3 regions of the Methylobacterium sp. BI1 genome follow, and region 2 is predicted to be linked to each of the others. Evidence: predicted binding sites of a transcription regulator. Region 2 holds the regulator's gene; each other region holds the start of a gene.
What was found. Region 2 encodes PhoB, which activates phosphate uptake and scavenging genes when phosphate is short. Its sites were predicted from a motif close to TGTCATNNANCTGTCAT; they were not measured.
Positions count from the first base shown of each region.

Region 1: the regulator PhoB is predicted to act here: its motif matches at 3,148-3,164, upstream of AC1MGR_RS02315 (acid phosphatase).
Region 3: the regulator PhoB is predicted to act here: its motif matches at 5,391-5,407, upstream of AC1MGR_RS15500 (PhoX family protein).

Region 1 is NZ_CM155267.1:478,113-486,013, reverse strand. Features, by position in the region: gene AC1MGR_RS02325 (lipid kinase) at 205-1,128, shown strand; gene AC1MGR_RS02320 (TerC family protein) at 1,232-1,981, shown strand; gene AC1MGR_RS02315 (acid phosphatase) at 2,227-3,087, opposite strand; gene AC1MGR_RS02310 (anti-sigma factor family protein) at 3,345-4,139, opposite strand; gene AC1MGR_RS02305 (sigma-70 family RNA polymerase sigma factor) at 4,251-4,871, opposite strand; gene AC1MGR_RS02300 (patatin-like phospholipase family protein) at 4,929-6,041, opposite strand; gene ispG (flavodoxin-dependent (E)-4-hydroxy-3-methylbut-2-enyl-diphosphate synthase) at 6,395-7,702, shown strand.
Region 2 is NZ_CM155267.1:4,961,800-4,969,700, forward strand. Features, by position in the region: gene AC1MGR_RS23520 (diguanylate cyclase) at 1-124, shown strand, start outside; gene AC1MGR_RS23525 (hypothetical protein) at 220-579, shown strand; gene AC1MGR_RS23530 (NAD(P)-dependent oxidoreductase) at 595-1,464, opposite strand; gene AC1MGR_RS23535 (alpha/beta fold hydrolase) at 1,506-2,525, opposite strand; gene AC1MGR_RS23540 (MFS transporter) at 2,988-4,316, shown strand; gene AC1MGR_RS23545 (SDR family oxidoreductase) at 4,390-5,202, shown strand; gene AC1MGR_RS23550 (matrixin family metalloprotease) at 5,295-6,338, shown strand; gene phoB (phosphate regulon transcriptional regulator PhoB) at 6,385-7,089, opposite strand; gene phoU (phosphate signaling complex protein PhoU) at 7,119-7,844, opposite strand.
Region 3 is NZ_CM155267.1:3,299,891-3,307,791, reverse strand. Features, by position in the region: gene AC1MGR_RS15510 (outer membrane protein) at 1-862, shown strand, start outside; gene parE (DNA topoisomerase IV subunit B) at 1,044-3,098, opposite strand; gene AC1MGR_RS15500 (PhoX family protein) at 3,364-5,340, opposite strand; gene topA (type I DNA topoisomerase) at 5,575-7,901, opposite strand, start outside.

The DNA of each region.
Region 1 (7,901 bases), 680 kb from region 2:
TCTTGTCATTGCCAAGCCTGAACCCACCTTGGGGATCGGGTCCGGGCCCCTCTGGCGGTCGAGGCGTTGACCGTGATGTCGGACCCTTCCATGCTTTTGCGCTGACGCGGCGCGAACGCACCGGAGGGTGTCGAACCTCATGGTCCCTCGTTGTCTCCCGTTCCCTCATCGTCAGTCTGATCCGGGCCGAATCGGAGGCCCCCGATGAGCGCGTCCTCCCGCAAGGCGCTCCTCCTCGTCAATCCGAAGGCCCGCAACGGCAGCTTCTCCCTCGACGAGGTTCGCGATGTCCTGCGCGCCGGAGGGATCGAACCCTTCGAGCCGCCGGGTGACGCCGACTGTACCGCGGTCATCAAGCGCCACGCGCAGGGCTGCGACCTCGTCATCCTCGGGGGTGGTGACGGTACCCTCAACGCGGCGGCACCCGCGCTGGTCGAGACGGGATTGCCCCTGGGCATCCTGCCCCTCGGCACGGCCAACGATCTCGCCCGCTCGCTCGGCCTGCCGGTCGACCCGGTGGAGGCCGCCCGCCTCATCACCACCGAGGAGGCAAGGCCGGCCGATCTCGGCTGCGTCAACGGGCACTACTACTTCAACGTCGCCAGCATCGGCTTCTCGGCGGACCTCGCCGGCGACCTCACCGCGGAATCGAAGAAGACCTGGGGCACTCTCGGCTACGGCATCGCGGCGGTCCGCGTGCTCCGCCGGATGCGGCCCTTCACCGTCTACATCGAGCATGACGGCCAGACCGAGACGGTGCGCACCATCCAGGTCTCCGTGGGCAACGGGCGTCACTACGGCGGCGGCATGACGGTGGAGGAGACGGCCACCGTCGACGACGGCAAGCTCGACTTCTACAGCCTCGAGGTCGCCCATTGGTGGCGGCTGCTGATGCTCCTGCCGGCCCTGCGCAAGGGCACCCAGGGCAAGGCAGCCGACGTGCGGGCCTTCAGCACCACAGAGATCGTGGTGAAGACCAAGAAGCCGCGCCCCGTGAACACCGACGGCGAGCTGTCGACCTACACTCCAGCCCATTTCAAGGTGGTGCCGAAGGCGGTGCGGATCTTCAGCCCGGCACCGGCCGAACGGCCGGGCGTGGCCGCGAGCAGCCCCGGCCTGACGGCCTGACCGAGCCGAATCCGGGGCCGGTCCCGGCCCCGCCCCTCTCCATCCCCGCTCCCGGCACGACACCGTTCGGGGGAGCGGCCCTGACTGACGCGACGAGGCCATTGTGGACAGCCTGCTTCAACTCGCCAGCGACCCCACTGCCTGGGCGGCTCTCGCCACCCTGGTGGTGATGGAGGTCGTGCTCGGCATCGACAACCTCATTTTCATCTCGATCCTGACCAACAAGCTTCCGCCCGAGCACCAGCAGAAGGCACGGCGCATCGGCATCGGCCTCGCGCTGATCCTGCGACTCGGCCTTCTCGCCACCATCGCGTACATCGTCGCGTTGACGCAGCCCGTCTTCGAGGTGTTCGGCAAAGGCTTCTCCTGGCGCGACCTTATCCTCATCGCCGGCGGCCTGTTCCTGCTGTGGAAGGCCACGAAGGAGATCCACCACACCGTCGACCCGGAGCCGGAGACGCCCGGGAGCAGCGCCGTGCGGCTCGGCTTCGCCGCGGCCATTGGTCAGATCCTCGTCCTCGACCTCGTCTTCTCCATCGACAGCATCATCACGGCGGTGGGCATGACGGAGCACGTGCCCATCATGGTAATCGCCGTCGTGACCGCCGTGACCGTGATGCTGCTCGCCGCGGATCCGCTGTCGCGCTTCATCGCCGCCAACCCGACCGTGGTGATGCTGGCCCTGGGCTTCCTCATCATGATCGGCATGACCTTGATCGCCGAAGGGTTCGGTGCGCATGTGCCCAAGGGCTACATCTATACCGCGATGGCGTTCTCGGCCGGCGTGGAGGGGCTCAACATGCTGGCACGTCGGCGCCGGCGGGCATCGACCGGAACGGTGACCAGGTCCTGAGGAAACATCGTTAACGTTTCACGGGAAAACCGGCGAACCGACCCGGCCCTACCATTGGCCGGGCCGGGGTTTCGCCGGGTCCTCATGGCATCCGCGCAGTCGCCGGAGCGGTCGTGCCGGGAGGGCTGGTCGCCCGCTGTTCGAGGAGACCAGTTGCGTCATGCACCGACATGCTTCGTCAGCGGACGCCCAAGTTGGGCGGGCTCAGCCCTTGGAAAGATCGATCTCGACGGAGAAGGGATTCCCTACAGGATCGGCTCGCGGGCAGCGGCTTCCTCACGGGCACAGACGGCTTGGTCCGGGGCGGGACCACCGGCGGACCTGAGCTTGCCGAGCTCGACGCGCGCCTTGTCCAGATCGGTCCGGAAACCGGCATCGCCCTGCAGGGCTGCGAAGACAGCGCTGCCAGCCGTGCGCCCAGCCTCGATGTCGCTGGCCCAGTGCAGACCACAGACGATGCGGCTCTCGCCGTAGGAACGGGCACGGACGAAGAACTGCGTCGCCTTCTCGGGCATCAGGGCCGCCATGATCGCCGCGTAGGTCCAGGCCTGGGTCGCATGGCTCGACGGGAAACTGAACGCATTGCCGAGGTCTGAGGTCCGCATCACGCAGATCTCCGCATCGTTGCCGACGAAGGGACGTAGGCGCCGGTAGTGCAGCTTCGGACCGCGCGTCGCCTGGGCGATGTCGAGGCGCGCGCGTTCCAGGAGGGTCATCAGGGCGGGCGCTCGGGACTGCTCGATGCGCTGGCCGATGACGCAGGCGAAATCGTCGAGGATTGCCGAGGCGCCGTCGGCCACATCGGTGGTAGCCAGGGTCCAGCGCGGCGTTCCCTTGAGGGCCCGAGTGGCGACGAACGCGGCCTTGTCCGCCGCTTCAGCCGCCGACTGGCCCCGCGGCGGGGCCCCGAGGATCGCGACGGTGTCGGGCGCTTGCGCCTCGGAGAGGTAGGGTGCCCGGGCTGCCTTGCCGGGGGTCAGGGGCGTGACACCGACGGCAGGGGCCGAGGTCGGCTTCTGCGCGGCCTCCTCCGCCCGAACCGCCGAAGAGGTGATCCCCACCGGCAGGGCGGCGAGGAACATGAGTGTCTGGAGCAGGCGGGCCATCGGCGTCTCGGCGTCAGAGGTCAGCACAGAGCAGGTGCCACTGGAGTATAGGACTTCTATACAACAGGCCTATGGCACGGCTCGTCTGAACGCTGACGAAATTGCCTGCGCTGTTTCTTTCCGACTCTCGGATAACGTTCGACGAGAGGAATGGCCTCGCGTGTTCGTTCTGCAACCCCGCAACAGAGCGACGCGCCGGGCGGACGGCGCGTCGCTAGAACCTGGCAATTCTGGCGCCGGGGCGGCGCAACGATCGATCAGAGCTTCGTCGCTGTCCGACCGGCGAGGTCGCGCGCCGCGGATTCGAGGCCCGCATGGTCGTGCCCTCCGCTGAGGGCGTAGGCCGAGTGGCCGGCGGTCCAATAGGCGGTCTCGCCGTCGCCGGGGCTCGTGACTTCGCTCGGCGCGACGTGGCCGTCGAGGCTGCGGGTGGCGAACAGGGAGACCTCGCCGAGCTTGCCGGCGTCGATCATCACCTCGATGCCGGTGCCATTACGGGCCGGAACGATCTGCACGTCGCGTACCGTCCAGTCCGTCGGCAGATCGGGCAACGCGATGCCGGTGGCGGCGGCAATGCCGGCGCGATCATAGGCCTGAGCCTGATCGCCCCGCTGCGCGGCGATGCGGGCGCGGACCTGCGCCGCCTCGCGCGCGTGACGGGCATCGGCCACGAGGGCCGGATCGACGGGGGAGGCGAACGTGTCCGGCACGCCGAGGAAGGGTCCGTCGGAGTGGGCCAGCCAGCCGGTGCCGACGAGGAGCGCGATCACCGCGGCCCGACGCAGGCGGTCACCGAAGCGGCGCCAGGCCAGGGTCCGGTCCAGGCGCCGCGCAGCGGCCCGGTTGCGCTCCGGTCCGGGCCCGGGAAGGATGGCGAAGGCCTGCCGCAGCGCGTCGCGGTCGTGCAACTCGGCCATGATCTGCGCGGCGGTCTCGGGGTTGCGCGCCAGGTGCGCTTCCACGTCGAGGCGGCGCATGCCGTCGAGCTGTCCGTCCACGAAAGCGGTGAGGTCATTCTCTGTGATCGGATCGATCATCGCGGTCTGGTCCATGGCGTCGGCTCCGGTCGGATACAGGGGGCGCGTCCCCGGACGAGGAGTCCCGGCCGCGCTGAGGACGGATCGGCCTGTCTATGGCGCTCCGTCCCGGTCTTCGGAAACGTCTCAGGTGTCGCCGACGGCGCGGCCCGTCCGGAGCGAGGCATCGTCCGCGTCCTGGGCGACGAGGCGCAGGCGCGGCCGCTCGGTCGCGAGGCGTTGGCGCCGTCCGGCGACGCCGCCCCCCTGACGCTCGCCTTCCTCGAAGGCCCGCAGGGCAGCGCGGCCTCGGCCGAGGCGCGACATCAGCGTACCGATGGGGATGCCGAGGACGGCCGCCGCATCGGCATAGGCCATGCCTTCCAGGGTCACGAGGTGAAGGGCGGCACGCTGTTCTTCCGGCAGCGTGAGAAACGCGCGCCGGATCTGCGCGAGGCGGACCTGCGCCTCCTGAGCGGGAGGCGCCATCTCCTCGCTCATCTGCACGAGCGTATCGGCATGGCGGGCCTCGACCCGTTTCCGGCGCTGCTCGTCGATGAAGACGTTGTGCAGCACCGTCATCATCCAGGTGCGCAGGTTGGTGTTCGGACGCGCCGCCTGGCCTGATTCCAGTGCCCGCACCAGGGCATCGTGCACGAGGTCGTCGGCCCGCAGCGTATCGCGTGTCAGGGCCCGCGCGTAGCGCCGGAGGGGCACGAGCAGGTCGACGATGGCGGTGGGGCCGGGCCGGTTCGGTTCGGTCGTCATAAGAGCATCAACGCACGAACCGGTGGTCTTAATCCAGCGGCAGCGTGCGGAACCGCATCAGCGGTAGGTCGCCTCCAGATCGAGGGTGCAGGTCCGGCCGATCTGTTCGTAGTTCTCGGCGATCCAGGCCTGCGCCGCGCCGCGGCCCTTGTCCCGCAGGCGCTCGAACACCCGCCAGCGGGCATCGAGGCGTGAGGAGGCCTGGTACTCGTCGAGGGCCCCGGTGCCGTCGATGCGGTGGACGTACTGCGACTGGTACTCGCCCCGGCCGAGCACGCCCTCGGCGATGAGGTGGTCGACGAAGTCGATCGCGCGCAGCTCGCGCATCAGGTTCGCGTTGAAGGTGATCTCGTTGAGCCGGTCCTGGATCTCCTGCGGCGTGCGCGGGGTCTCGCGGCGCTCCACGGGGTTGATCTGCACCAGGACGATGTCGCGGGTCTCGGCCCCGCGGTAGAGGGGATAGAGCGGCGGGTTGCCGAGATAGCCGCCATCCCAGTAGGGCACGCCGTCGATCTCCACGGCCTGGAACACCGTCGGCAGGCAGGCGGAGGCCATGAGGTGATCGACGTTCAGCGCCTCGCGCTCGAACACCGCGAGCTTGCCCGTCCAGACATTGGTGGCGGAGACGAACACCGCCGCGGTCTCGGCGGCGCGCAGGCGTTCGAAATCCACCTGGGCGGCCAACACCTTGCGGAGCGGATTGTAGTTCAGCGGGTTCGACGTGTACGGGCTGGTCTTCAGGGCCCGGCTCCAGAACTCCGCGATCGGATTGTTCGACCAGAACTCGAACAAACCGCTGAAAGCACGGCGCTGGGCCGGCCAGAAGTCGCCGTCGAGGCTGACCTCGCGCCAGAAGCGCTCCAGGGCCCGGCGAGCGCCCTCGGGTCCGTCCTCAAGCCAGCCGTCGACCATCACCACGGCGTTCATCGCCCCGGCACTGGCTCCGGTGATCGCCTCGAAACCGAGGCGTCCGTCCTCGATCAGCGCATCGAGCACGCCCCAGGTGAAGGCACCGTGCGCGCCGCCGCCCTGGAGCGCGAGGGCGACGGTCTTCTCCGCGCCCGGTCCCGCCATCACGCGGGTCTTGGCGGCAGGCTGCATCCGCAGGTCCCGTTCGACCGGAACGTCGATGAGCGAATCGACCGTCGGCTCCTGATACGGATCAAGCATGCGGATCTCCTGACATTCATGCTGCAGCGCAATATATGGTGCCGCAAGGCCACAAACAGGCGGGAAGAAGCAGCGGTTCCCTGTCCGAGACGCAGCCCTGCCACCCGGACCGGTCCGGAAACTCGACATCGCCGCCCGGATGGGACATGGGAGAGGTCGAATACGATCAGCGCGTTCGCTGTGCCGTCCGGAATGCCCGGTGACGCAGCGGACTTGACGCCCGCCCGCCGTCATCTCAGCTAAACGATCGAGGGCATAGAGTTTGCGGCATCGGAACGCCGCCCCCGGTCCGAACCGGCCCGGTCGGCGGCTCCCGGTCGCCGGCGGACGTTCCTCGGAGCGCACAGTCAACGATGGACATCATGGACGCGACCCCCGTCAACCCGATCAGCGGCACCGGCCCCGAGATCGCCGGCCCGAGCCCACGGCACCGCACGGTCGGCGTCACCATCGGATCCGGTGAGGGCGCGGTCACGGTGGGCGGCGGCGCGCCGATCGTCGTCCAGTCGATGACCAATACCGACACCGCCGACATCGACGGCACGGTGGCCCAGGTGGCTCAGCTCGCCCGCGCCGGCTCCGAACTCGTGCGCATCACCGTCGACCGGGACGAGGCGGCCGCCGCCGTGCCGAAGATCCGCGAGCGCCTGGATCGCATCGGCGTGCACGTGCCGCTGGTGGGAGACTTTCACTACATCGGCCACAAGCTCCTCTCCGACCATCCGGCCTGCGCCGAGGCGCTGGCCAAGTACCGGATCAATCCGGGCAATGTCGGCTTCAAGGAGAAGAAGGACACGCAGTTCTCGACCATCATCGAGCAGGCGATCCGCTACAACAAGACCGTGCGCATCGGTGCCAACTGGGGCTCCCTCGACGAGGCCCTCCTCACCCACCTGATGGACGAGAACGCCCGCTCGCCCCGGCCGATCGATGCCCGTGCGGTGATGCGCGAGGCCATGGTGCAATCGGCCCTCACCTCGGCCGAGCGCGCCGTCGAGCTGGGCCTGTCCAAGGACAAGATCATCCTGTCGGCCAAGGTCTCGGCGGTGCAGGACCTCATCGCGGTCTACCGTGAGGTGGCGCGTCGCTCGGACTTCGCCATCCATCTCGGCCTCACCGAGGCGGGCATGGGCTCGAAGGGCCTGGTCGCGGCCTCCGCCGCCATCGGCGTTCTCCTGCAGGAAGGCATCGGTGACACGATCCGCTACTCGCTGACCCCCGAGCCGGGCGGCGACCGCACCGTGGAGGTGAAGGCCGCGCAGGAACTCCTGCAGACCATGGGCTTCCGCACCTTCGTGCCCCTCGTCGCCGCCTGCCCGGGCTGCGGCCGCACCACCTCGACCACGTTCCAGGAACTCGCCCGCGACATCCAGAGCTGGATCGTCAACTCGATGCCGGAATGGAAGAAGGCCTATCCAGGCGTCGAAGGCCTCAACGTCGCGGTGATGGGCTGCATCGTGAACGGGCCCGGCGAATCGAAGCACGCCGACATCGGCATCTCACTGCCGGGCACCGGCGAGACCCCGACCGCGCCGGTCTTCATCGACGGCAAGAAGGCCATGACCCTGCGTGGACCGACCCTGGCCAAGGATTTCGAGACGGTGGTCACCGACTACATCGAGCGCCGCTTCGGCTCCGGTGCCCGCACCGCCGCCGAGTAACGATCGGCTACGACGGCGTGAGCCGCTGCCACGGAACGGCGACCTTCGGTGAGGTTGCCGTTCTCGCATGCTGCGCCGCATGATAGCGTGAACGCAACCGTCCCCCGCCGCCCGACGCCGTCGGGACCGGCCCCGGTGTTCCCGCGCGCGGTCTGAGCACCACGCCGCGAGACGTCGGGCTCGCAACGAGTCTCGATCG
Region 2 (7,901 bases):
GGCGGGCGAGTCCAGCGACAGCCTCGTGACCCGGGCCGATGCCGCCCTCTACCGCAGCAAGCACCGGGGCCGGAACCAGGTCACCCCGGCGGCGGACGAACGCCTCGCCCGCGGCGCGGCCTGAGGGCGTCGGAGCGGTCCTGCGTCAGAGCGGGCGGCGAACGGGCGACGGCATGGCGCGTTGCTCCCCCACAGGTATGCCGCCGACACGGAGCCCCCATGACCCTACGATCCGAGACACCCCCGGCCCCGGGCAACCTCGCCGTCGCGACGCCGCCCGAGTCCGAGCGGCCCACCACCGCCATGCTGAAGGCGGACATCGACAGCGGCCGGACCGGCGACAAGGTCGCCCATTACGATCCCGGCCTGTCGCAGCTCGGCACCGACGACGAGGCCGCCGGCAACGCCCCCTCGCATGCCCGCGTGGCGCTCGCCCGGAAGACCGAGGCCGCGCCGCCGAAGGCGCGGGCGGCCGCCAAGCCGGAGAGCGGCGGCGGCTGGATCATGCCGCTGTTCATCGGCTTCGCGGCGCTGGTGCCGGTGGTGGTCGGCGTCTCGCTGTTCGTCTTCAACCGCTGAGGCGAAGGCCGCGCCTCAGGCCGTCCGGCCCCGCCGGCGGGCCACCTCGGCGAGGGCCGCGAGATCCTTCTCGGCGTCGCCGTGGCCCATCGCCTCGATGAGGTTGTCGCGCAGCACGCTGGCGAAGGGCATCGGCACCCCGGCCGCCCCGGCCGCGGAGAGGGCGAGGCCCACATCCTTGGCGCCGAGCTTGAGGTTGAAGCCCGGCGGCTCGTAGCGCCGGGCCGCGATGAGCGCGCCGTAGTTCTTGTAGACCGGCGAGGCGAACAGGGTGTTCGTCAGGAGGTCGAGGAGGTCCGCCCCGGTCACGCCGTGGCCCTCCGCCAGGGCCGCCGCCTCGCCCATCGCCTCGATCGCCGCGATCAGCATGAAGTTGCCCGCGAGCTTCACCGCGTTGGCGCGGTGCGGCTCGGGCCCGAAGCCCCAGGTCCGGGCGCCCATGGCGTCGAGGAGCGGCTGGGCCCGCGCGATCGCGTCCGGGTCGCCGGCCGCCACGATGTTCAGGGCGCCGGCCTCGGCGACGTCCGGGCGTCCGAAGACCGGGGCGCCGATGTAGGGCACGCCCGCGCGGGCGTGGATGGCGGCGAGATCCTGCGCCAGGGCTACCGAGATGGTGCTCATCGAGAGGTGCAGGCCGGGGCGCGCGGCGCCGTCGAGGAGGCCGCCCTCGACGATCACCGCCCGCAGAGCCGCGTCGTCCGCCAGCATCGTGACCGCCGCATCGCCGGCGAAGGCCTCGGCGGCGCTCGCCACCGGGGTCACCCCGGCCAGCCCCTCCGCCGCGCCCGGCGAGCGGTTCCAGACCCGGACCCTGTGCCCGGCCCGGACCAGGCTCGCCGCCATGCCGCGGCCCATCCGGCCGAGGCCGATCACGCCCACATCCATGCTCACCGTCATGTCCTGTCTCCCGTCGCGGTGCCCGGCGCTCAGTGACCGTCGAGGAATTCGAGCGTCAGGCTGTTGAACTGGTCGGTGGCCTCCATGTGGACGAGGTGGCCGATGCCCGGCAGCACCACGGCGCGGCCGCTCGGCATCTGGCCGGCCAGGGTCCGCGCATGCTCGGCATTGCGCCCCATCCCGGCCCGGAGGGCTTCCGGCGCGAAGGACCGGCCGGGGGCGTTGTGGTCGTTCTCGCCCATGACGAAGAGGGTTGGAACCGGGAGCAGCGGGATCTCGTGCACCACCGGCTGTCCCCAGATCGCCTGGTAGGAATTGACGAAGGACTGCAGCCAGCGGGGATACTCGCCCGAGCCCTTCACCCGCTCGCGCAGCGAGACGAAGGGCTCGATGGCGGAGGCCGGGAGCGACAGGGCGTAGTTCGTCATCAGCTGGCGGCGGTAGGACTCCGCCGTGGCATCCCCCTCCAGGCGCAGCAGGGTGGCGTCGGAGACCGGCGGCACCGTGAACCGGTAATCCTCCAGGCCGATCGGCGCTTCGAGGACGAGGCTGTTGACCCGGGTCGGGGCGTTGCGCGCCAGGCGCACCGCCAGCATCCCGCCCATGGAATGGGCCACCACGTCGACCCGGGCCAGGCCGAGGGAGTCGAGCAGCGCCACGGTGTCGGCCGCCATGGCGTCGAAGGTGTAGGGCCCCACGGGCTTGGCCGACTTGCCGAAGCCGAGCTGGTCCGGAGCCAGAACCCGGTAGCCGGAGCGGGTCAGCGCCTGGATCACGGGCTGCCAGTAGCTCGACGGGAAATTGCGCCCGTGCAGCAGCAGGACCGTCCGGCCGTTGGCCTGCCCCGCCGCGGGCACGTCCATGTAGGCCAGCCGCTGGCGCTCGCCGTCGCGCATCCGCTCGAGGAAGAAGACCGGATAGGGGTAGGCGAAGCCCTCCAGGGCGATGCCGAGGGGCGCCGCGTCGTCGGCCGCCGGCTGGGCGGCGACGGGCGCCACGGCCAGCTGGGCGGCCAGCACCAGGGCGGAGAGTTTGAGGAGCGCGTCCATGTGGGTTCCCGGCAACGGCGCGCAGTCTTACGCACGGGGCTGACATAGCGCAGGTTCCGACCGTGCGTCGCGCGATCCCGGTGACAAACAACACCCCGCGTTTCCCCGGCCCTTGCGATTTCCGGCGCCGCGTCCCAGGGCTCGGCCATGACCACCGACGTGCCCGGCCAGGATCCGCGCGGCCGACCGTCCTGCCAGGACAGGACGACATCCCAGGACAAGGCTGGCCAGGACAAGGCTGCCCAGGACAGGCCTGCCCAGGACACGCCTGCCCAGGACACGCCTGCCCAGGACACGCCTGCCCAGGACACGCCTGCACAGGACACGCCTGCACAGGACACGCTTGCACAGGACGAGGCTGGCCAGGGCGCGGCCGTATCCCGGGGCCGGGATACGGCCGAGAGCCGGGATCGCCCAACCTCGCCCGAGCCCGGACTGGACGGCATTCCGGTGCGCGAGCGCATGCTGGCGCTGCTCGCGATCGGCCTCGCCATGACCATGGCGGTGCTCGACGGGGCCATCGTCAACGTCGCCCTGCCGGTGATGGCCAAGGATCTCGGGGTCGCGCCCTCCGCGGCGATCTTCGTGACCAACAGCTTCCAGATCGCCGTGACGGCCGCCCTGCTGCCCCTGGCCGCCCTGGGCGACATCCTGGGCTATCGCCGGATCTACCTCGCCGGCCTCGCCGTGTTCACGGCCGCCTCCGTCGCCTGCGCCTTCGCCCCCAGCTTCGAAGCCCTGGTGGCCGCCCGGATCGCGCAGGGGCTCGGGGCCGCCGGCATCATGAGCGTGAACACCGCCCTGGTGCGCTTCATCTACCCGCAGCGGATGATCGGCCGCGGGGTCGGCAACATCGCCCTGGTGGTGGCCATGGCCTCCGCCGCCGGTCCGACGGTGGCGGCCGCCATCCTGTCGGTGGCGACCTGGCCCTGGCTGTTCCTCGTCAACCTGCCGGTGGGGCTGATCGCCCTGACGGTGGGGGCCAGCACCCTCCCGGTGACGCCGCGGAACGGCGGGCGCTTCGACATCCGCAGCGCCCTCCTCAACGCCGTGACCTTCGGGCTGCTCATCATCGGGGTCGACGGCCTCGGCGACCCGGCGACCCGCGGCGTGGCGCTGGCCGAGATCGGGGCGGCCCTGGCGATCGGCGCGGTGTTCGTCTGGACCCAGACCCGGCTGGCGCGCCCGCTCCTGCCCGTGGATCTCCTGCGGATCCCCGCCTTCGCCCTGTCGATGGCGAGCTCCGTCGCCTCCTTCGCGGCCCAGATGATGGCCTACGTCGCCCTGCCCTTCTACTTCCAGGACGTGCTGCATCTCTCCGAGACCCAGACCGGCTTCCTGATGACGCCCTGGCCCCTGGCCATCGCCCTGATGGCCCCGATCTCGGGGCGCCTCGCCGACCGCTACGCCCCGGGCCTTCTCGGCGGCCTCGGCCTCGCCCTGATGGCCACCGGCCTGACGGCGACGGCGCTGCTCCCGGCGGGCGCGTCGCATCCCGACATCGCCTGGCGCCTGACCCTGTGCGGCCTCGGCTTCGGGTTGTTCCAGTCGCCCAACAACAAGGTCATCATCACCAGCGCCCCGCGGGACCGCAGCGGCGGGGCGAGCGGGATGCAATCCACCGCCCGCCTCACCGGGCAATCCTTCGGCGCGGCCCTGGTGGCGGTGATCTTCGGCCTGCACCAGGGCGGCCCGCCGTCCGGGCCGGTGACCGCGACCCTGTGGTGCGCCGTCGGGCTGGCGAGCCTCGGGGCGGTGACCAGCGTCCTGCGGCGCCAGCCCCGCGCCTGACGCATCCCCCGCGATCGCACCAGCGGCCGACCTGCGCGTTGACCCGGGCACCGCCTCACCGAAGGACGATCCCATGAACCTCGACCTGACCGGCAAGCGCGCCCTCGTCAGCGGCTCCACCAGCGGCATCGGCTACGCCATCGCCAAGGCCCTGGGCGAGCTCGGGGCCAACGTGGCGATCAACGGGCGGACGCAGGACCGCGTCCGCGACGCCGTCGAGCGCCTGAAGCGCGAGACCGGCCATGCCGGCTTCATCGGGGCGCCCGGCGACGTCGCCAGCCCGGACGGGGCGGCCCGCGTGGTCTCCGGCCTGCCGGACATCGACATCCTGGTGAACAACACCGGCATCTTCGAGCCGAAGCCGTTCTTCGAGATCCCCGACGAGGACTGGCACCGGTTCTTCGACACCAACGTGATGAGCGGCGTGCGCCTGGCGCGGGCCTACACCCCCGGCATGGTCGAGCGCGGCTGGGGCCGGGTGGTCTTCATCTCCAGCGAGTCCGGCGTGAACATCCCGGTGGAAATGGTCCATTACGGGATGACGAAGACCGCCCAGCTCGCCGTCGCCCGGGGGCTCGCCGAGACCGTGTCGGGCAGCGGCGTCACCGTGAACAGCGTGCTGCCGGGGCCGACCCTGTCGGAGGGGGTCGCCGACTTCATGAAGAGCATGGCGCAGGGGCAGGACGGCGGAGCCGGGGGCGCGGTCGACCTCGACGCCGCCGGCCGGGCCTTCGTGGCCGAGCACCGCCCGACCTCGCTGATCGGCCGCCTCGCCACCGTCGAGGAGGTGGCCAGCATGGTCGCCTACATCTGCAGCCCGGCCGCCAGCGCCACCAGCGGGGCGGCCCTGCGCGTCGATGGCGGCGTGGTGCGCAGCATCGTCTGAGGGCGCGCCGTCCGGGCGGGCGACGGCCGGCGCGGTAAGGATTTCGTAACCTCCCCCGCCGACCCTGGCCCGAACGGACGGGAGGGCGGTCGATGGGGGATTATGCGCTGGAAGGTCCGCGCTGGGGCACGGGCGCGGCGGGCACGGGCGGCGGTACCGTCACCTGGGCCGTCGACAGCACGATTCCCACGGGCTTCGTCAGCCTCATCCAGGCGGCCTTCGCCACCTGGGCGGCCGCCGCCAACATCGCGTTCCAGCAGGTGGCCGCCACGGCCAGCGCCCAGATCGACTTCACCCTCGGGGGGATCGACGGGCTCGGCAACACCCTGGGCTACGCCAACTATTCCTATAGCGGCCAGCGCATGCAGTCGGTGGCGGTGACCTTCGACAGCGGCGAGGGCTGGCACGCCGTCTCCGGCGGGCGCGTGGTCAGCACCCAGAACGTCGACCTCTCCCTGGTGGCGCTGCACGAGATCGGCCACGCCCTCGGCCTCGATCACTACAACACCAAGCCCGAGGTGATGAACGCCATCCTCAACACCGGCATCAAGACCCTCGCGGCCGGCGACATCGCGGGGATCCAGGCCCTGTACGGCGCGCCCCCCGCCCCGTCCGCGCCGGTGGTCGCCGCGGCGGCCGTACCGGCAGCGCCCGTCGTGCAGGCCGACGCCACGGCGGTCTACCGGTTCTACGACACCCACACGGGGGATCACTTCTACACCACGAACACGGCCGAGAAGCTGCAGATCGAGAAGACGCTGCCGTGGTTCACCTACGAGGGCACCCCCTGGGCGGCCCCGGCCAAGGGCGCCGACACCGTGGACGTGTTCCGGTTCTTCGACACGGCCTCGAACGCCCACTTCTTCACGACGAGCGTCGCCGAGCGGGACCAGGTCCTGAAGACCGCGCCGACCTACAAGTACGAGGGCGTGGCCTTCGAGGCCTACGCGGATGCGGGCGCCCCCGGCGGCCTGACCCTGGAGCGCTTCTACAACACCCAGACCGGCCAGCATCACTTCGCCGGCAGTGCCGAGGAGGCCAACGGCATCAACCACGGCGCCGCCGGTCCGGGCTGGGTCGACGAGGGCAAGGCCTTCACCGTCCACGTGCCCACCGACACCATGATCTTCGCGTAAGGCGGCGGGCTCGACGGTTCGCCGCGCCGGCCCACCTCGGGGTCGGCTACTCGGCCTCTGCTTCGAACATCTCGTCGAAGGAGTAGCCCGAGCCGCGCACCGTGCGGATCGGGTCGCTCTGGCGCGGGCGGTTCAGGGCCTTGCGCAGGCGCCCGACATGGACGTCGACGGTGCGCTCGTCGATGTAGACGTCGTGGCCCCAGACGCCGTCGAGGAGCTGCTCGCGGGAGAACACCCGGCCGGGGCTCTGCATCAGGAACTCGAGGAGCTTGAACTCGGTCGGCCCGAGATGGATCTCGCGGCCCTCCCGGCGGATGCGGTGGCTGACCCGGTCGAGCTCGATGTCGCCGGCCACCAGCAGGTTGGCGACGTGGGCGGGCTTGGCCCGGCGCAGCAGGGCGCGGACCCGGGCGAGGAGCTCGGGCACCGAGAACGGCTTGACGATGTAGTCGTCCGCCCCCGTGCCGAGGCCGCGGATGCGGTCGCCCTCCTCGCCCCGCGCCGTGAGCATGATCACCGGCAGCCGCTCGGTCTCGCGCCGGGCGCGGATGCGGCGGCAGAGCTCGATCCCCGACAGGGCCGGCAGCATCCAGTCGAGCAGGACGAGGTCGGGCACCTGTTCCTGCAGGCGCAGGTCCGCCTCGTCGCCGCGGGCGGCCGAGTCGACGACGAACCCCTCGGCCTCGAGGTTGTAGCGGAGGAGGAGGGTCAGGGCCTCCTCGTCCTCGACGATCAGGATACGCGTACTCATCGTGCGCTTTCGATCAGTCCGGCACGGGGTCAGGCCGCGCCGGGCATGTCCACGGTGGCGTAGTTGGAGGCGTCGTTCTTCGGGCGCTCGCGCTCGGCCAGGAGGTTCTCGCCGGTGACGAGGTAGTGGATCGTCTCGGCGATGTTGGTGGTGTGGTCGCCGATGCGCTCGATGTTCTTGGCCACGAACAGGAGGTGCGTGCAGAACGAGATGTTGCGCGGATCCTCCATCATGTAGGTCAGGAGCTCGCGGAACAGGGAATTGTAGAGGGCGTCGATGGCGTCGTCGCGCTCCCAGACGTCGAGGGCCGCCTTGGTGTCGCGGCTGGCATAGGCGTCGAGCACGTCCTTAAGCTGCTCCTGCACCAGGTCGCTCATGTGCTGGACGCCGATGACGATCTTCTGCGGCTGGATCTGGTCGGCGATCGCCACGACGCGCTTGGCGACGTTCTTGGCGAGGTCGCCGATGCGCTCCAGATCGTTCGAGACGCGGATCGCCGTCACGGTCTCGCGCAGGTCGATCGCCAGGGGCTGGCGCCGGGCGATGAGCAGGATCGCCCGCTCCTCGATCTCGCGCTGGAGGGTGTCGAGGCGGGCGTCGGCGGCGATCACGGCCTGGGCCAGGGCCGAGTCCCGGCGCACCAGGGCCTCGCCGGCCTCGGTCATCATCTTCTCGGCGATGCCGCCCATCTCGGAGATCGAGCGGCGCAGGTCCTCGAGGTCCGTGTCGTAGGATTTGACGATGTGGTCGGGCATGGGTCTCGCTCCTCGATCGGGCCCGACTGTCCGGGGCCCGCCCTGGCGGTGATGGGG
Region 3 (7,901 bases), 1.7 Mb from region 2:
AAGACTGCTTCTCGCCTCCACCGTGCTCGCCGGCCTGACTGCCGTCGCTTCGGCCGCTGACCTTCCGCGCCGCGCGGCTCCCCCGGTGTTCGTGCCGGTGCCGGTGTTCACCTGGACCGGCTTCTACGCTGGTTTCAACGCCGGTTACGGTTTCGACGCCTCCAGCAACAACCAGGCAACCGTCATCGGCGTGAACGGCGCCAGCACGCTCGTCCTGCCGGGCTCGACCGCTGTCGTCGCCTTCGGCAACGGCCGCAGCAACGACGGCTTCGTCGGCGGTGGTCAGATCGGCTACAACTACCAGTTCACCCCGGGCTCCGGTGTCGTGATCGGTGTCGAGGCCGACGCCCAGTACGTCGACTTCGGTCGTGACCGGAACCGCTTCTCCTCGACCGGCCCGCTGGCCGCCCAGCAGGTCTTCAACCCGGCCGGCGTCTCGGGCCTCGACTACTTCGGCACCGTCCGCGGCCGCCTCGGCTACGCCTTCGACCGCACCCTCGTGTACGGCACCGGCGGCTTCGCCTACGGTTCGGGCGGCGGTCGTGACTTCGGTCTGACCAACTCCAGCCGCGACGACTTCCAGACCGGCTGGGCTGCCGGCGGCGGCGTCGAGTACGCGCTCCCCACCGACTCGTTCCTGAACTTCTTCAAGTCCTCGGCCGTCACGCTGAAGATCGAAGGTCTGTACGTGAACCTCGACCAGGGCAACCGCAACAACGGCGCCTTCGCGGTCAACAACGTCGGCAACGTCGTCACCACCACCAGCCCGGGCGTCGTCCTGGTCAGCGGCGGCCGTCAGGTGCGCGACACCGAGTTCGCCGTCGTCCGCGCCGGCCTGAACTACAAGTTCGGCTCCTACTAGGATCTGAACCAACGGCCTCCCGCGCGATCGATCCGGTCGCGCGGGCCCCGGTCAACAAGAAAGCCCGGCCTCGCGGCCGGGCTTTCTTGCGTTTGGGCTCCTCTTCGAGGCGGACGCCCGCTCGGGAACCGCAGATCGTCGCCCGTGCCCCCGGAATCCCGAAGGCGCGGGCGATCGGCGTTCAGATGTCGAGCTCGGCCCCGTCGGCGAAGGCCGCGCGCTCGGAGATGAAGGTGAAGCGCGCCTCGGGCTTGTTGCCCATCAGCCGCTCGACCGCGTCCCCGGTGGAGTCGCGGGCCTCGTCCAGCACCTCGACCCGCAGGAGCGTGCGCTTCTTGGGGTCCATGGTGGTCTCCTTCAGCTGCGCCGGCATCATCTCGCCGAGGCCCTTGAAGCGGCCGATCTCGACCTTGCCGTTCTTGAACACCGTCTTGATCAGCTGGGCCTTGTGGTCGTCGTCGCGGGCATAGGCCGTCTTGGCCCCCTGGCTGATCCGGTAGAGGGGCGGGATCGCCAGGTAGAGGTGCCCGCGGTCGATCAGCTTGGGCATCTGCCGGTAGAAGAACGTGATCAGCAGCGAGGCGATGTGGGCGCCGTCGACGTCGGCGTCCGTCATGATGATCACCTTCTCGTAGCGAAGGTCCTCGGAGCGGTAGCCCGTGCCGGTGCCGCAGCCCAGCGCCTGGGTTAGGTCCGAGATCAGCTGGTTGGCGCCGAGCTTGTCCCGGCTCGCCGAGGCGACGTTGAGGATCTTGCCACGCAGGGGCAGGATCGCCTGGGTGGCGCGGTCGCGCGCCTGCTTGGCCGAGCCGCCGGCCGAGTCGCCCTCGACGATGAAGATCTCCGAGCCGGCCATGCCCGCCTTGGAGCAGTCGGCGAGCTTGCCCGGCAGGCGCAGCTTGCGGGTGGCGGACTTGCGCGCGACCTCCTTCTCCTGGCGCCGGCGCAGGCGCTCCTCCGCGCGGTCGATCACCCAGTCGAGCAGCTTGTTGGCCTGGGCCGGGGAGGCGGCGAGCCAATGATCGAAGGCGTCGCGGATCGCGGTCTCGACGATGCGCGAGGCCTCGACGGTGGCGAGCTTGTCCTTGGTCTGGCCCTGGAACTCGGGCTCGCGGATGAAGACCGAGAGCATCGAGGCGCAGGTCGCCATCACGTCGTCGGTGGTCACCGCCGTCATGCGCTTGGCCTGGCCGACGCGCTCGGCATGCTCGCGCAGGGCCCGCAGCAGGGCGACGCGCAGGCCGCTCTCGTGGGTGCCGCCCTCCGCCGTCGGGATGGTGTTGCAGTAGGAGGCCGAGACGCCGTCGTCGGTCACCATCCAGGCGACGGCCCATTCGAGGGAGCCGTGCCCGCCCGGCTTGGTGATCTTGCCGGAGAAGATCGCGTCGGTGACGAGCTCCTTGCCCTCGAGATCGCGGGCGAGATAGTCGCGCAGGCCTCCGGGGAAGCGGTGCACGGTCTCGGCCGGCACGTCGTCCATGCCCTCGAGGAGGGTGGGGGCGCAGCGCCAGCGGATCTCGACCCCGCCGAACAGGTAGGCCTTGGAGCGGGCCATCCTGAACAGGCGTCGGGGGTCGAACTTCAGCGCCCCGAAGATCTGGGCATCGGGGTGGAAGCGCACGCGGGTGCCGCGCCGATTCTGCACCCGGCCGACGGTTTCCAGGGGACCCTGCACGTGGCCCCGCGAAAAGGTCTGGCGGTAGAGGGTCTGGCCGCGGGCGACCTCGACCTCGAGTTCGTCCGAGAGGGCGTTGACCACTGAGATGCCGACGCCGTGCAGGCCTCCGGACGTCTCGTAGACCTTCGAGTCGAACTTACCGCCCGCGTGCAGGACGGTCATGATGACCTCGAGGGCGGACTTGTTCTCGTATTTTGGGTGCGGGTCGACGGGGATGCCGCGGCCGTTGTCGGTGACGACGAGGTGGCCGCTCTCCTCCAGCTCCACCTCGATGAAGCTGGCATGGCCCGCCACCGCCTCGTCCATCGAGTTGTCGATCACCTCGGCGAAAAGGTGGTGCAGGGCGCGCTCGTCGGTGCCGCCGATATACATGCCGGGGCGGCGCCGCACCGGCTCCAGCCCCTCCAGAACCTCGATGGTGGAGGCGTCGTAGCCGGCTTCCGCCGCGGCGGGCGGCGGTGCGATCGGCGCCACGGCGGCGTCGAGCTTGCGGCGCTCGGTGGGCTTCGGCAGGGGCGCCTTGCCACCGGCGAACAGGTCGCGTGCGGGGTCGCTCACCGGAGCGCCTCGCGCGGGTGATGGTGAGGCCGCGGGCTTCGCGGGCCGGATCGCAGAGTGAGACCGTGCAGCATTCGCCTTCATCCTCTCACCATACCGGAACAAACCGGAAACAGAAAGGGGTTCCCGCTCCGCGGGGCGGGAGCTGGGAGCCCCCACCGCACAGGGCGTACCACCCCATGACATGGTATGGGGGTGGTTAAGAAGAGCTGACGGTGGCGTGATCCGTGGATCGTTGCTCCGGGCGCCGTGCCTGCCTCCCGCTTCAGGTCCCGACGCGGCCGCCCCCGCGGCGGGTGATCGTCAGCACGGCGGGGCGGGGCGGCATCGCCGGGTCGAAGTCGGGCCAGCGGGTGGCGGGCGCCTCGAAGGTGGCGGGCACCGCCTTCGGGTCCTCCTCGTCGGCCTCGCCGGGATGCTGCACGGCCACGAAGAAGGTGGTGTCGTCGGGGGTGAAGTAGGGGCCGCACATCTCGGCGCCGTGGGGCACGCGGAAGAAGTGCTTGCCCGTGCCGCGGCCCGCCCCCTCCGTCTCCATCGCCCAGATGCCGTCGTTGCGGCCGGTGCGCGAGGGCGCGTTGCCGTCCGTGGCGACCCAGAGGCGACCGAGGCCGTCGACGGCGCAATTGTCCGGCATCCCGAACCAGCCGTTCGGCGTGGTGGCCGACGAGAAGGTGGCGCCCACCGCGGCGATGCCCGGATCGCCGCAGCGGACCAGGATCTCCCAGGCGAATCCCGTGGCGGCGTGGTCGCCGTCGTCGGGGGTGAGCTCGACGATGTGGCCGAAGCGGTTGTCGGCGCGCGGGTTGGCGCCGTCGACCTGATCCGCCCTGCGCTTCCCATTGTTGGTCAGCATCACGTAGACCTTGCCGGTCCTCGGGTTGGCCTCGACGTCCTCGGGCCGGTCCATCTTGGTGGCCCCGAGCCGGTCGGCGGCGAGGCGGGCGCCGATCACCACGTCGGCCTGGGACGCGAAGCCGTTCTCGGGCGTCAGCGGCCCCTGGCCGAAGACCAGCGGCATCCAGGTGCCGCGCCCGTCGGCGTCGAAGCGGGCCACGTGCAGGGTGCCGGAATCGAGGAGGTCGCGGTCGCCGCTGTCGGCCCGGCCGGCGGTGACGAACTTGTAGACGTAGTCGAAGCGCTCGTCGTCGCCCTGGTAGATCACGTACTGACCCTGCTTGGCCACGATGCCGGCCGCGCCCTCGTGCTTGAAGCGCCCCAGGGCCGTGCGCTTCTTCGGGACGCTCGTCGGGTCGAAGGGGTCGATCTCCACCACCCAGCCGAAGCGGTTCGGCTCGTTGGGCTCGCGGCCGAGGTCGAAGCGCTCGTGGAAGCGGCCCCACGCATAGGCGCCGGCCGGCAGGTTGAAGCGCTTGTGGTTGGCGGCCTCCGGCGAGCCGGCGGGAAGGGTGCCGGAGAAGTAGTAGTTGATGTTCTCCTCGCAGGTCAGCCACGTTCCCCAGGGGGTCGTGCCGCCGGCGCAGTTGTTGATCATCCCGAGGGGCGCCCGGCCGGTTGGGTCGGCGGCGGTCTTCACCCGGTCGGTGCCGGCGGCCGGGCCGGTCAGCACCATCGGCGTCCCGGCCGTGATGCGGCGGGCGTATTGCGAATCCGGGACCACCGTCCAGCGGCCATCCTGGCGCCGGATCTCGATGACCGAGCCGCCATGGGCCGCCATCTCGATGTCGACGAGCTCCCGCGTCATGCCCTTGAAGTCGACCGCCTTGCCGTCCTGGCGCCCGAGCCCGGGGAACATCAGTTCCTCGTTGGTGTATTCGTGGTTGACCACCAGGAGGCCGTGCGCCGCCGGGTCGGCCGCCCCCGGCATGGGGAAGTAGCCGACGAAATCGTTGTTGTAGCCGAATTGCTGCCCCTGGGCGGCCGCGGTCTGGTTGCGCGGATCGAAGGCCGGCGCGCCGGGCAGCACCGGGTCGCCCCAGCGGATCAGGATCTCGGCCTCGTGCCCGGCGGCGACGTGGTGGTGCGCGTCCGAGCCCGCTTCGATCTCGGCGAAGGGGAAGCGGGTGCCGGGGGCTTCCGCCGCCTGCGCCGCACCGGCGGCCAGGGCGCGGGGCGTCACCACCGCCGCGATGGCGCCGACCCCGAGGAGCCCGCGCAGGAGGTCGCGCCGGTCGAAGCGCGCCGCCACCACGTCGCCGAAGGTCGGATTCGGGCTGCCGTTCGACCCGCGATCCTCGGCGGCCTCGGCGGCCTGCGAGCGGGTGCGCGTCGGTTCGGTCATGGGGCGGGTCCGGGAAGGCGGGTGGCAACCCCTCCCGCTAGCCGGCCCGCATGGCACCGGTGTGACAAGTTCCTGCCGGACGCCGGCCGGCGACGCGCCCCCGGGCTCGTGTCCGCGCCGTCGCGCGCGAGGGCCCCTGCGACCGGCGTGGTTCCGGGTGAACCCTCGCCGGCCGCGGGACGTCGGGACTTTGTCCCACGCGCCTCAGGCCTGTTCGCCTCAGGCCTGTTCGCCTCAGGCTTTCTTGCGAGCCGCCGCAGCGGGCTTCTCGGCCGCGGCCTTGGCGGTGCTCGTCGCCGGCTTCTTGGCCGCCGCCTTCGCGGCGGGCTTGGCCGGGACCTCGGCGGCGGATGCCGCGTCCCCGTCGGCCTCCTGCGCCACCGCTTTCTTGGTGGGCGCCTTCTTCGTCGTGGTCTTCTTCGTTGTAGTCTTGGTCGAAGCCTTGGCGCCCGCCGCCTTGCGGGCCGGGGCCTTCTTCTTGCCCCCGCCCGCGGCTTCCCGGGCGGCGATCAGCTCCAGGGCCTGGGGCAGGTCGACCGCCTCGGCGGCCATGGTCTTGGGCAGCGTCGCGTTGGTGGTGCCGTCGGTGACGTAAGGGCCGTACTTGCCCGACTTCACCACGATGGGCTTGCCCGTCTCCGGGTGCTCGCCGAGGGGACGGCCCGGATCGGCCGCCGGGCCGCGCCGGCCGCCGCCCTGCTCCTTGGCGACGATGAGGTCGATGGCCCGGTTGGCGCCGATCTCCAGCACGTCGTCGTCGCGCCCGAGATTCGCGTACATCTTGCCGTGCTGCACGTAGGGTCCGAAGCGGCCGAGATTGGCCAGGATCGGCTCGCCGGTCTCGGGGTGCCGCGCCACCTCGCGCGGCAGCGCGAGCAGCTTCAGGGCCATCTCCAGGTCGACCGAGGACGGGCTGGTGCCCTTCGGGATCGAGGAGCGCTTGGGCTTGGGCGCCTCCTTGTCGGTGGAGGCCTCGCCAAGCTGGACGAAGGGTCCGAAGCGGCCGTCGCGCACCGTCACGGGCAGGCCGGAGACCGGGTCGTTGCCGAGCACCCGGGTACCGGGCTGGCCGCCGTTCTCGGAGGAGCCCTCGCCGTCGCCCTCGACGCCGGAGGCGGCGAGCTGGCGGGTGTACTTGCACTCCGGGTAGTTCGAGCAGCCCACGAAGGCGCCGAACTTGCCGAGCTTCAGGGAAAGCTGGCCGGAGCCGCAGGTCGGGCAGGTGCGCGGGTTCGAGCCGTCGGCCTTCTCGGGGAAGATGTGAGCCCCGAGGAGATCGTTGAGGGCGTCGAGCACCTCCGCGACGCGCAGCTCCTTGGTGCCGGCGATGGCCGCGGAGAACTCGCGCCAGAAGTCGCGCAGCACCTCGCGCCAGTCGATCTCGGCGTTGGAGACCCGGTCGAGCTGCGTCTCGAGGTCGGCGGTGAAGTCGTACTCGACGTAGCGCTTGAAGAAGCTTTCGAGGAAGCCGGTGACGAGGCGGCCCTTGTCCTCGGCCACGAGGCGCTTCTTGTCGATCCGCACGTATTCGCGGTCGCGCAGGGTCTGCAGCACGGCGGCATAGGTGGAGGGCCGGCCGATGCCGAGTTCCTCCATGCGCTTGACGAGGCTGGCCTCGGAATAGCGCGGCGGCGGCTCGGTGAAGTGCTGGGTCGAGGCGATGCGCTCGCGCTTCAGCGGGTCGCCCGCCTTCATCGGCGGCAGGCGACGGCCGTCCTCGTCCTCCTCGTCGTCCTTGCCCTCCTGGTAGAGGGTGAGGAAGCCGTCGAACTTCACCACCTGGCCGGTGGCGCGCAGCTCCAGCGTCCGCGGCCCGACCTGGGCGACGACATCGACGGTGGTGCGCTCCAGCTCGGCCGATTCCATCTGGCTCGCGACGGTGCGGGTCCAGATCAGCTCGTAGAGCTTGGCCTGCTCGGCATCGACGGTGCGGGCCACCGTCTTGGGCAGCCGGCTCATGTCGGTGGGACGCACGGCCTCGTGCGCCTCCTGGGCGTTCTTGGCCTTGACGCTGTACTTGCGCGGCGCCCCCGGCAGGTAGCGCTCGCCGTATTCCTTGCCGATGACCCGCCGGACATCGGCGATCGCCTCCGGCGCCATGTCGACGCCGTCGGTCCGCATGTAGGTGATCAGGCCCACCGTCTCGCCGTCGATCTCGACGCCCTCGTAGAGCTTCTGGGCGGCGCGCATGGTCTGGGCCGGCGCCATCCCGAGCTTGCGGGAGGCCTCCTGCTGCAGGGTCGAGGTGGTGAAGGGCGGGGCGGGGTGGCGCTTGGCGGGCTTGGCCTCGACGCTGCCGACCGAGAAGGTGCCGAGTTCGAGGTCGCGCTTGAACGCCGCCGCCTCCTCGCCGGTGCCGACGTCCAGGCGCTGGATGCGCTTGCCGTCCGCGCCGGTGAGGCGGGCCTCGAAGCTGGCGCCGGTCTCCGTCACCAGGGTCGCCACCAGGGACCAGTATTCCCGCGGCTTGAAGACCTCGATCTCGCGCTCGCGCTCGCAGACGAGGCGCAGCGCGACCGACTGCACGCGGCCGGCCGAGCGGGCGCCCGGCAGCTTGCGCC